2 regions of the Hoeflea sp. 108 genome follow, and region 1 is predicted to be linked to the other one. Evidence: predicted binding sites of a transcription regulator. Region 1 holds the regulator's gene; the other holds the start of a gene.
The links. The regulator HrcA, encoded in region 1, represses chaperone genes, less so after heat shock. The targets are predictions, from matches to a motif close to GTTAGCACTCNCNNNNNGNGAGTGCTAAC.

Region 1 (5,236 bases):
TTCTGGTAAATGGACCGGAGTGGCGCACCCTTGTGTCGGACAAGCTCGAAATCCGGCAGTTCTATCTGGCGTCGCACAGCGGCCGCAGCGTGCGCGTGCGCGTCACCGACGGAGTCAAGGCCAAGCTGACGCTGAAATTCGGCGAGCAAGGCCGCGAGCGCGACGAGTTCGAATATCCGATCCCGCTGTCGGACGCGGCAACGATGGAAGAATTCGCCATCGGCAATGTCATCGAGAAGACACGCCATCATGTTAGCCACCGGGGCCATCTCTACGAGGTCGATGTTTTCCATGGCGCGTTGTCGGGGCTGATCATCGTCGAGCTGGAGACGCCGGAACAGGTTCCGGCCGCCATGCTGCCCGGCTGGCTCGGCCGCGAGGTCACCGGCGAGGCGGAATACTACAACTCGTCGCTGGCGCTTGGCGACGTCCCGGAGGCGGTTGCATGAGCTTTCGCATCGATCCGCGCGCACCTCTCACAGTCGAGGTTCGGCGTATCGCGCATGAAGAGCTCGACAAGATCGCCGCCTATCTCGACGCCGCCCGCGACGACCCCGACAAGGCTTTGCACAAGGCGCGACGCCGGCTGAAGAACCTCAGGGCGCTGCTGCATCTGGTGCGCCCAGGGGCGGAGGCTTTCTGCCGAGGCGAGAACGACCGTTATCGCGACATCGCGCGCTCGATTGCCGGTCCGCGCCAGGCCAGCGCGCTGATCGAGACCGTCGACAGGCTGGCCGACGATTTTCCGGAGGAGGCGAAAGCAGCCGGGCTTGGCGCGATCAGGCTTTCGCTGGTGCGTCACCGGGCAGAAACGACCTATGGCGAGGCAGGGCTTGCCGCCACCCTCGACGCCGCCCTTTCGGAATGCACGGTGGGCCGGATCGCGCTTGAGACGCTCACCTTGCCCGACAGCCCCGAAGCTGCCGCCGACGTGCTGGCCGAGGGCGCGCTCGGCACGCTGCGCCGCGCCCGCAGAGGGCTTGAGCAGGCGCGCGAACGCGGCGAGGCCGAGGACTTCCATGAGCTGCGCAAGGCGGTGAAGACCCATGGCGCGCATCTGTCGTTGCTGCGCAAGCTGTGGCCATCGCCGGTCAAGCCGCGGCGTGAGCGCATCGACATGCTCGGCGAGAGCCTTGGCGAGTTGCACGACATCTTCGTGATGCGAGCACTGATCGAGGCGCATGAGGCACCGTTTGACGAAGCACCCGAGCAGAAGTCGCTGATGAAGGTCATGAAGCGCTCGGAAAAGGTGCTGCGCAAGCTTTGCCTTACCAGTGCGGAAGACCTGTTCGAGGAGAAGCCGAGGCGCGTGGCGCGGCGGCTTGCCCACAAGGCCCGCGACGGATTGGCGGAGGCTGCAGCCGACGGCAAGGCGGAGCCCTCGACGGGAAAATAGCCGGCTCAAGAAGAGCCGTCGACGCTGCTGGCCTCGCCGGCCTGCCCCGTGCTACGTCCTTCGCTCATGACGCAGAAGACGGACACATTGCTCGACCGGCTCGGGCGCCGGGTGGCGGCGCTGCTGCAGGCCGAATCCTCCGGCTACCAGCCCTACACGCCATCCGATCCCGAGACGCTGCGGCGGACACTGCAGCCTGGCGACATCCTGTTGGTCGAAGGCAACCAGCACATCTCAGCGGTCATCAAGTACCTGACCCAGTCGACATGGTCTCATTCAGCGCTTTATGTCGGCGATGCGCTGCCCGAGCCCGCCGACGGCTCTGAGCGGCCGCGACTGATCGAAGTCAATCTCGGAGAAGGCTGCGTTGCGGTGCCGCTGTCCAAGTACCGCACCTACAACACCCGCATCTGCCGGGCCAACGGCCTGTCGCCGGAAGACCGCCAGAAGGTGGTCGACTTCATGCTGGCCCGGCTCGGGCTGAAATACGACATGAAGAACATCTTCGACATGCTGCGCTATTTCATGCCCGCGCCACCGGTGCCGGTGCGCTGGCGGCGCCGGATGCTGGCCTTCGGCTCGGGCGACCCGACACGCGCCATCTGCTCGACGATGATCGCCGAAGCCTATGGCGAGATCCGCTATCCGATCCTGCCCGAGATCACGCGTGCGCCCGGCCGGGCGTCGGCCCAGTCGAACTACATGCGGCGCGAGATCATGCACATCCGCCACCATTCGCTCTACACGCCGCGCGACTTCGACCTGTCGCCCTATTTCAGGATCGTCAAGCCGACGCTGGAATATGGCTTCGACTACCGCCAGATCACCTGGGGCGAGGAGGCAAAGAGCGGCGGCGACGGGGAAAAGACCGGAAGCGCCTGAACCTCAGGCCTGCGAAAAATCCTCATCGAGGCGCTTTTCGAGATCGACTAAGTCCTTGGGCAGCGGCAGGCCTTGCGCGCGCAGTTCGGCGAGCTTTTCGCGGATCTGTTCCTGAAGCTCGTGGGCGTCCTCGGGCTGGTTGACCATCTCCTGAAACAGGACCGCGATCTGGGCCTTGATCTGTTCGAGCGCCATCTGGGCCTCCCTTGGAACGCCGTTTGCCCAACCCTGTCGAGAGTGCGCAGAGCACTTTCCGAAACCTGCGGCGGTCTGGCTCGGCGCGGACTGGGCAGTCAGCGCAGCATGCGCGAAATCAGCTGCGCCGTATAGTCGACCATCGGCACGATGCGGGCATAGTTGAGCCGGGTCGGGCCGATGACGCCGAGCGCGCCGACGACGCGGGCATCCTTGTCGCGATAGGGCGCGACGACAAGCGATGAGCCCGACAGCGAAAACAGCCGGTTCTCCGAGCCGATGAAGATGCGCACGCCCGAGCCTTCCTCGGCGAGGTCGAGCAACTGGATCAGCCCGTCCTGGGTTTCCATGTCCTCGAACAGGTGCTTGAGAAGTTCGATGTCGGCCTGGGCAGTGACGTTTTCGAGCAGGTTGGCGCGGCCACGCACGATTAGGCGCGCCGGCAGACCGCTCTCGGCGCCGGCCCAGACGGCGAGGCCCTTTTCGACCAGCTGCTGCGACAGCGTGTCGAGCGCCGCCTTGGTCTCGTCCTTGATGCGGGCAATCTCGAGCCGCGCCTCGGCGAGGGTGCGGCCGCGGATATGGGCATTGAGAAAGTTAGACGCCTCATGCAACTGGGAGACGGTGACGCCGAGCGGCAGCTCGACGACGCGGTTTTCGACATCGCCATTCTGCGAGACGAGCACGGCAAGCGCCTTGGTGGGTTCGAGCTGGATAAACTCGATGTGCTTGAGGGCGACCTCGTTCTTGGTGGCGAGCACGAGGCCGGCGCCGCGCGACATGCCCGACAGCATCTGGCTGGCTTCGGTCAGCATATGTTCGAGCGTGGCGCCCTCGCCCGAGGCCTTGACCTGGGCATCGATGGTGCGGCGCTCCTCGTCGGAGAGATCGCCAAGCTCCATGAAGGCGTCGACGAAGAACCGGAGCCCCTTCTGCGTCGGCAGGCGCCCGGCGGAGATGTGCGGCGCGTAGACGAGACCGAGATGTTCGAGGTCGCTCATGACGTTGCGCACGGTGGCCGGCGACAGCGACGAGGGCAGCATGCGCGACAGGTTGCGAGAGCCGACGGGTTCGCCGTCGCGCAGATAGGAATCGACGATGCGCCGGAAGATGTCGCGCGAGCGCATGTCGAGGGATTGCAGGCTGGGGTCGGTAACCGCTTTGGTCATGTCTGTTCGTGGTCTCCGCCTCAAATGATATAGACAGCGCCGGGCCGAACACAACCGCCTGGGCGCTGCGACCCGTTTTCCTTTGCGCTGCACCCGGCATGGGGCTACAAGCCGGCAACGTTTACGATTTTCCCTGGAAAGAACCCGAATGCGCCCCTCAAAACGCCAGTTCGACGAAATGCGCGCCGTTTCCTTCGAGCGCAACATCTCCAAGCACGCCGAAGGCTCGTGCCTCGTCAAGTTCGGCGACACCCATGTGCTGTGCACGGCAAGCCTTGAAGAGAAGGTGCCGGGCTGGATGCGCAACACCGGCAAGGGCTGGGTGACGGCCGAATACGGCATGCTGCCGCGCTCGACCGGCGACCGCATGCGCCGCGAGGCCTCCTCTGGCAAGCAGGGCGGCCGCACGCTGGAGATCCAGCGCCTGATCGGACGCTCCTTGCGCGCCGTCGTCGACATGCAGGCGCTGGGCGAACAGCAGATCACCGTCGACTGCGACGTGCTGCAGGCCGACGGCGGCACCCGCACTGCCTCGATCACCGGCGCTTGGATCGCCCTGCACGACTGCCTGCGCTGGATGGAAGCGCGCCAGATGGTGAAGGTCGACAAGGTGCTGAAGGACCATGTCGCCGCCATTTCCTGCGGTATCCATGACGGCCAGCCGGTCATCGATCTCGACTATCTCGAGGATTCGTCTGCCGGCACCGACGCCAATTTCGTCATGACCGGCAAGGGCGGCATCGTCGAGATCCAGGGCACCGCCGAAGGCACGCCGTTCTCCGAGGAAGAATTCCTGCAGCTGATGGGCCTCGCCCGCAAGGGCATTGCACGGCTGGTCGACCTGCAGCAGATGGCGGTGGCGTAAGCCGCCGCAAGGTTGGTCATGCTCGCGCTGTGGTAGCTGTTCCGGAGGCGTTCTAGATGCAACCCTCGGCCATCCTCGAATCCGCCCTTTACGTTTGCGACCTCGATGCTGCGGAGAGATTCTATGGCGAGGTGATGGGGCTGGAGCGGATCGCCAAAGTGGAGGAGCGGCATGTGTTCTTCCGCTGCGGCCAGGGCGTGCTGTTGCTGTTTTACGCCGAGGCGACGCGGCAAGCGCCGAAGCCGGGCGCAAGGCTGCCGGTGCCGCCGCATGGCGGGTCGGGTCAGGGGCATCTGTGTTTTGCCGGCACTGCAGCCGAGATCGATGACTGGAAAGTCCGGCTCGAAGGCCAAGGCATTGTCATCGAAGCCGATTTTGAGTGGCCGAACGGCGGCCGCTCCATCTATTTCCGCGATCCCTCGGGCAATTCGCTTGAAATCGCCGAGCCGAGGATATGGGGTATCTGATGCGTGAACTCGCCGACAAGAAGATCGTGATCGCCAGCCACAATGCCGGCAAGCTGCGCGAATTCGCCGACCTGATGGCGCCGTTCGGTTTCGAGGCTAAGTCGGCCAAGGAATACGGCCTGCCCGAGCCCGACGAGACCGGCACGACCTTCGAGCAGAACGCCTACATCAAGGCACTGGCTGCAGCACAGGCGACCGACCTGCCGGCACTGTCGGATGATTCCGGCCTCGTGGTCGACGCGCTCGACGGCGCACCCGGCGT
Region 2 (5,236 bases), on a different contig from region 1:
GGCCTTTTCCTGCTTCGGCTTCCTGATCTCGCGATTGCTTCGTTTCTGGCCTTTAGCCATGTCCGAACGTCCTTTCGATGAGCGTTGCGCCATTGCCGGATTGCGACATGTCGACCGGCTCGAGACTGTCCTGCGTTGTGACCCGCTCATGGCGTTCGTCGTCATTGCGGATGCGATATTGAAGCGAATCTCCCCGTGCCGGCAACGTGCCGGTTATGCGGTAGATATCGGCGGGCAACGCTGGTCTCACGAAACCGCCCTTGAGCCGGACAGCCTGTCCGATCGCGAAGAGATGAGCAGGAACATCGTGCCGGGCGGGACGGATCGTGCGTCGGATTGGGTTGGTCGATATCATGATTGTTGGTGATCCTTTTCGAGAGCGGCGTCGAGATCGGCGGGATCAATCGGCGCCATCTGATGTGTCTGGCCATCAATGCCGATGGCGGGCAGGTGAACAAAGGCGCCGACACGTCTCCAGGCGAGGCGGGAGGATACCTCCAGCAGGTCTTCATCCTGGTCCACGCGATAGTCGCCAGCAGGCTGTGCGGCGTCGAAGCCGGGCAGCGTGAAGGGGGCGGAGAACCGGACGATGGTTTGTGTGGTGCGCGTTGTCATGGTCGAAACCTCCACGAAAGCACGCCAGCGCGCCTCCCGCATCATTCCCATTCGAACCGGAATGAATTTCCGTGCTGCCAGTACATCCGTGGTCAGCGACGGGTTTCATTCCAGGGTTCGAACAGAGCGATATGCGCGCCGGGCCGGCGCTTGATGCATTCGCTATCGAGAATTCGGTGGTGAATGGCGGGTCTCTGACACCGCAAAAGCCAAGTCGGCCAAATCAACGAGATTTATATATGGGCTTTACCCGCCACTTTAGCAAGGAGCAAGGCGATGTTATTTCATATAGAATTGAATAATGGCTCTTCCATAAAAATAAACAGCCTTGAAAAGGCAGGAAATACGTATTGAAAACAACGAATATCGCATCGATAGAAGTGAAATAAATTCTTCCAATTCCGCCTTTTCAAAGAAATGCATTTGGCACTCCTATCATTCGAGTGCCAAAGTCGCTATGTATCTGAGGTGGCTGCCTTATGCGCCGGCCTCAGAAAGAACCCCCATGAAATTCCGGCCCCTCCATGACCGCGTCGTCATTCGACGTGCGGAAGGCGATCTCAAATCCAAAGGCGGGATCATCATTCCCGACACCGCGAAGGAAAAACCGCAGGAAGGCGAGGTAATCGCCGTCGGACCCGGTTCACGCGATGAGAGCGGCAATGTGATCCCCCTCGACGTTAAAGCCGGCGACCTCATCCTGTTCGGCAAGTGGTCCGGGACCGAGGTCAGGATCGATGGCGAAGACCTCCTGATCATGAAGGAGAGCGACATCCTGGGCATTGTCGAGAAGACCGGTAGTGCCGCCAGGAAGGTCGCCTGATCTTCCATCCCGCATCTCAAGACCGAACTGGACGAACACCATGTCTGCCAAAGAAATCAAATTCGCCGGCGACGCCCGCGACCGCATGTTGCGCGGTGTCGAGTTGCTCAACAACGCCGTCAAGGTGACGCTCGGCCCCAAGGGCCGCAACGTCGTCATCGACAAGGCCTATGGCGCGCCGCGCGTCACCAAGGACGGCGTCACCGTCGCCAAAGAGATCGAGCTTGCCGACAAGTTCGAGAACATGGGCGCGCAGATGGTCCGCGAGGTCGCTTCGAAGACCAACGATCTCGCCGGCGACGGAACTACCACCGCGACTGTGCTCGCCGCCTCGATTTTGCGGGAGGGTGCCAAGCTGGTTGCTGCTGGCATGAACCCGATGGACCTGAAGCGCGGTATTGATCTCGGCGTCGCCGCCGGCGTCAAGGAAATCCAGGCGCAATCGACGAAGGTCAAGTCCTCCGAAGAGATCGCGCAGGTCGGCACCATCGCCGCCAACGGCGATGCGACCGTCGGCGAGATGATCGCGAAGGCAATGAAAAAGGTCGGCAACGAAGGCGTCATCACCGTCGAGGAAGCCAAGACCGCCGAGACCGAACTCGAGGTAGTCGAGGGCATGCAATTCGATCGCGGCTACCTGTCTCCGTACTTCGTGACCAACGCAGAGAAGATGCGCGTGGAACTGGAGGACCCATACATCCTCATCCACGAGAAGAAGCTCTGCAATCTTCAGGCCATGCTGCCGATCCTCGAGGCGGTGGTGCAGAGCGGCAAGCCGCTGCTCATCATCTCGGAGGATGTCGAGGGCGAGGCGCTCGCAACGCTGGTCGTCAACAAGCTGCGCGGCGGCCTGAAAGTCGCGGCGGTGAAAGCTCCGGGCTTCGGCGACCGCCGCAAGGCCATGCTGGAGGATATCGCCGTCTTGACCGCCGGGCAGATGGTCTCCGAAGACCTCGGTATCAAGCTCGAGAACGTCACGCTCGACATGCTCGGCCGCGCCAAGCGCGTGGTGATCGAGAAGGATACGACCACGGTGATCGACGGCTCCGGCGCCAAGGCCGGAATCGCCGAACGCATCGCCCAGGTCAAGGCGCAGATCGAGGAAACGACCTCGGACTATGACAAAGAGAAGCTACAGGAACGGCTGGCCAAGCTCGCCGGTGGCGTTGCCGTCATCCGCGTCGGCGGCGCGACCGAGACCGAAGTCAAGGAGAAGAAGGATCGCATCGACGATGCGCTCAACGCGACGCGCGCGGCCGTCGAGGAAGGCATCGTTCCCGGCGGCGGCGTGGCGTTGCTGCGCGCCAGGGCTGTACTGGCCTCGCTGACGGGCGGTAACGCAGACATCACCGCCGGCATCTCGATCGTGCGGCGGGCACTCGAAGCGCCGATCCGGCAGATCGCGGAGAATGCCGGTGTCGAAGGCTCGATCGTGGTCGGCAAGCTGACCGATAGCAAGGATCGCAACCAAGGGTTCGATGCCCAGACCGAAACCTATGTGGACATGATCAAGGCAGGCATCGTCGACCCCGCAAAGGTCGTCAGAACCGCACTCCAGGACGCTGGCTCGATCGCGTCCCTGCTGATCACCGCCGAGGCGATGATCGCCGATATTCCCGCGAAGGATTCCGCACCAGCGGCCGGCAACGGCGGCATGGGTGGAATGGGATACTGAGAACAGTGCCTGAACCGTTCGGTCAGCGCGGCCGGACAAAGCAGTCCGCACTCCAACCTGGAAGGAATACCTCCATGGCCATGCAGAGCACGACGAAACAATCTCTCTCCCGTCGTTGGGAAAACTACCAGCCTTCGAAGGCCATGCTGGTCTGGGCATGCATCGCGGCGATGATCGCCACGATCGTCGTCGGCTTCAGCTGGGGTGGCTGGGTCACCGGCGGCACTTCGCAAACCATGGCGAAAGCGGCTGGCGAGACGGCGCGCGGAGAGCTGGCATCCGCCATATGCATTGAACGGTTCAACGCAGCGCCAGATGCGGCTGCGAAGCTTGTCGAGTTCAAGGCTGCTACCGATAGCTACAAGAAAAGGCAGTTCATCGAAGCCGGTGGCTGGGCGACAATGCCGGGACAGACGACCGCCGACCGGCTTGGAGTCCAAGACTGTGTCACCGCGCTTGGAGCATAATACCCTTTAAAGCGCTCAGGCAGGCGCCAGGGCGTTTCCACCCGCCACAGGAAGGAACGCCAGCAATGATCTCGTTTGTGAAGAAGACAGATACGCAGCCGACGCCCAAGCAGGTCGAAGAAAATCGCTTTGAGCAGATCCGCAAGGCGGTGGCTGAACGGCACCGCAAGTCGGATACCGACGGCACGCGCCGCCGCGCCCGCCAGAAGGCCGAGGACAACAGGCTGATCTGAGGTGCATGTACGCTACTCGAAAAGGCAGCATCCGATGCGATATCTTGATCGAATAAGAACGGAACCGTCACTCTGGCTCCTGATACTGATGGTCGGTGGCTTGGCCGCCACGATCCTTTACGTGGTTCTGACTAGCATCACCTATTGAGTGAAGTGCAAGCCAGCTTCTCCGATCCACGCCGACATTGGGACGATGGATGGGCATGGGGATGCGATCGGCGTCTCCGGTATCCGGCCGCCCGGGGAGCTTGCTTTGCTGATCGCAGAGGCGTTGAGGGAAGAGCAGGCTGACATGCCGAAGCTGTCCGACTTGGGTGCGGAATAGTCCTTGGAGGCGGACCAATAAGGGCGCCAAGCAGCGATCAGCCGCAGCGGCTCAACGGCAGCTTTCGGGATTTTGCCATCTCGTACCCGATGACGACAAAGAGGTCGGTTGCCGAATGGCGGGTTATTGCGAGATTTCGCCAAAACCGGACCGACCGCAAACGGCCCCTTTAGGCAAAGTTTGCGCTGGCGCGGCGCAAGTCGTCAGCAAGACAACTGCCACGAACTAGGGCCTGATAGAAATCAAGTGGGTGCAGTAGATCGTCCGGGTTACGAATGATCGGAAGCAAACCTTAAGCCAGAGCAAGCTCGAGCGAGAAAACCCACCCGGCCAGCCGAGCGGGTCTGATCAAAAAGCAGCAAAGGCTCAAGCCTACCGCCTGATCTATTTGTCTCGGGATTTGTCTGCCTGCATTCGTTTCGAGGCCTCTGAAACATGTTGTGCGGCCAAATGCATCAATGTCGACGCCGCGGTGCGGCGAACCCAACCCGCAGCCTCCGCCTTGTCCAGTAAGTTGGCAAGCAGCGGCTTCAGAACAGCACGGCACTCCAGTTCATAATCGAGGAATTCACTTGTTTCGTGGGTCGGTGCCGAAACCAATGGCGAACCAGTCATAGCATTCATGAAGATCACCTCATCTTAGACCTGCCTGCCCCCGCACCGGCGGAGGCAGGCATTTGCCAATGGCTTAGAAGTCCATCCCGGCGCCGGCGGGCAGGGTCGGGGACGCTTCTTTCTTAGGCTTTTCCGCAACCATAGCCTCGGTGGTTACCAGCAGGCCGGCGACGGAGGCTGCATCCTGCAGCGCGGTCCGCACCACTTTGGCCGGGTCTATGACGCCCTGACTGTAGAGGTCGCCATATTCACCGGTTTGGGCGTTCCAGCCATAGGCGAAATCCGTCTTTTCGCGCAGCTTGCCGACGATGATCGAACCTTCGGCGCCGGCATTCTCGGCGATCTGACGGACAGGAGCCTCGATAGCGCGACGAACGATGTCGATGCCGTATTTCTGGTCGGCATTGTCGGCTGTCAGTGTGCCGAGGGATTGTACAGACCTCAGCAAGGCGACGCCGCCTCCTGGCAGCACCCCTTCCTCGA

Region 2: the regulator HrcA is predicted to act here: its motif matches at 1,038-1,066, upstream of B015_RS0129225 (co-chaperone GroES).

Annotation. Positions count from the first base shown of each region.
Region 1 is NZ_KB890024.1:577,663-582,898, reverse strand. It holds gene B015_RS0102835 (CYTH domain-containing protein) at 1-449, shown strand, start outside; gene B015_RS0102830 (CHAD domain-containing protein) at 446-1,396, shown strand; gene B015_RS0102825 (YiiX/YebB-like N1pC/P60 family cysteine hydrolase) at 1,463-2,278, shown strand; gene B015_RS0102820 (hypothetical protein) at 2,282-2,473, opposite strand; gene hrcA (heat-inducible transcriptional repressor HrcA) at 2,572-3,642, opposite strand; gene rph (ribonuclease PH) at 3,791-4,507, shown strand; gene B015_RS0102805 (VOC family protein) at 4,564-4,974, shown strand; gene rdgB (RdgB/HAM1 family non-canonical purine NTP pyrophosphatase) at 4,974-5,236, shown strand, end outside.
Region 2 is NZ_KB890026.1:247,305-252,540, forward strand. It holds partial or broken gene B015_RS33995 (hypothetical protein) at 56-355, opposite strand; gene B015_RS0129220 (hypothetical protein) at 352-615, opposite strand; gene B015_RS0129225 (co-chaperone GroES) at 1,121-1,438, shown strand; gene groL (chaperonin GroEL) at 1,479-3,113, shown strand; gene B015_RS0129235 (hypothetical protein) at 3,188-3,580, shown strand; gene B015_RS33705 (hypothetical protein) at 3,646-3,813, shown strand; gene B015_RS32940 (hypothetical protein) at 4,523-4,762, opposite strand; gene groL (chaperonin GroEL) at 4,827-5,236, opposite strand, start outside.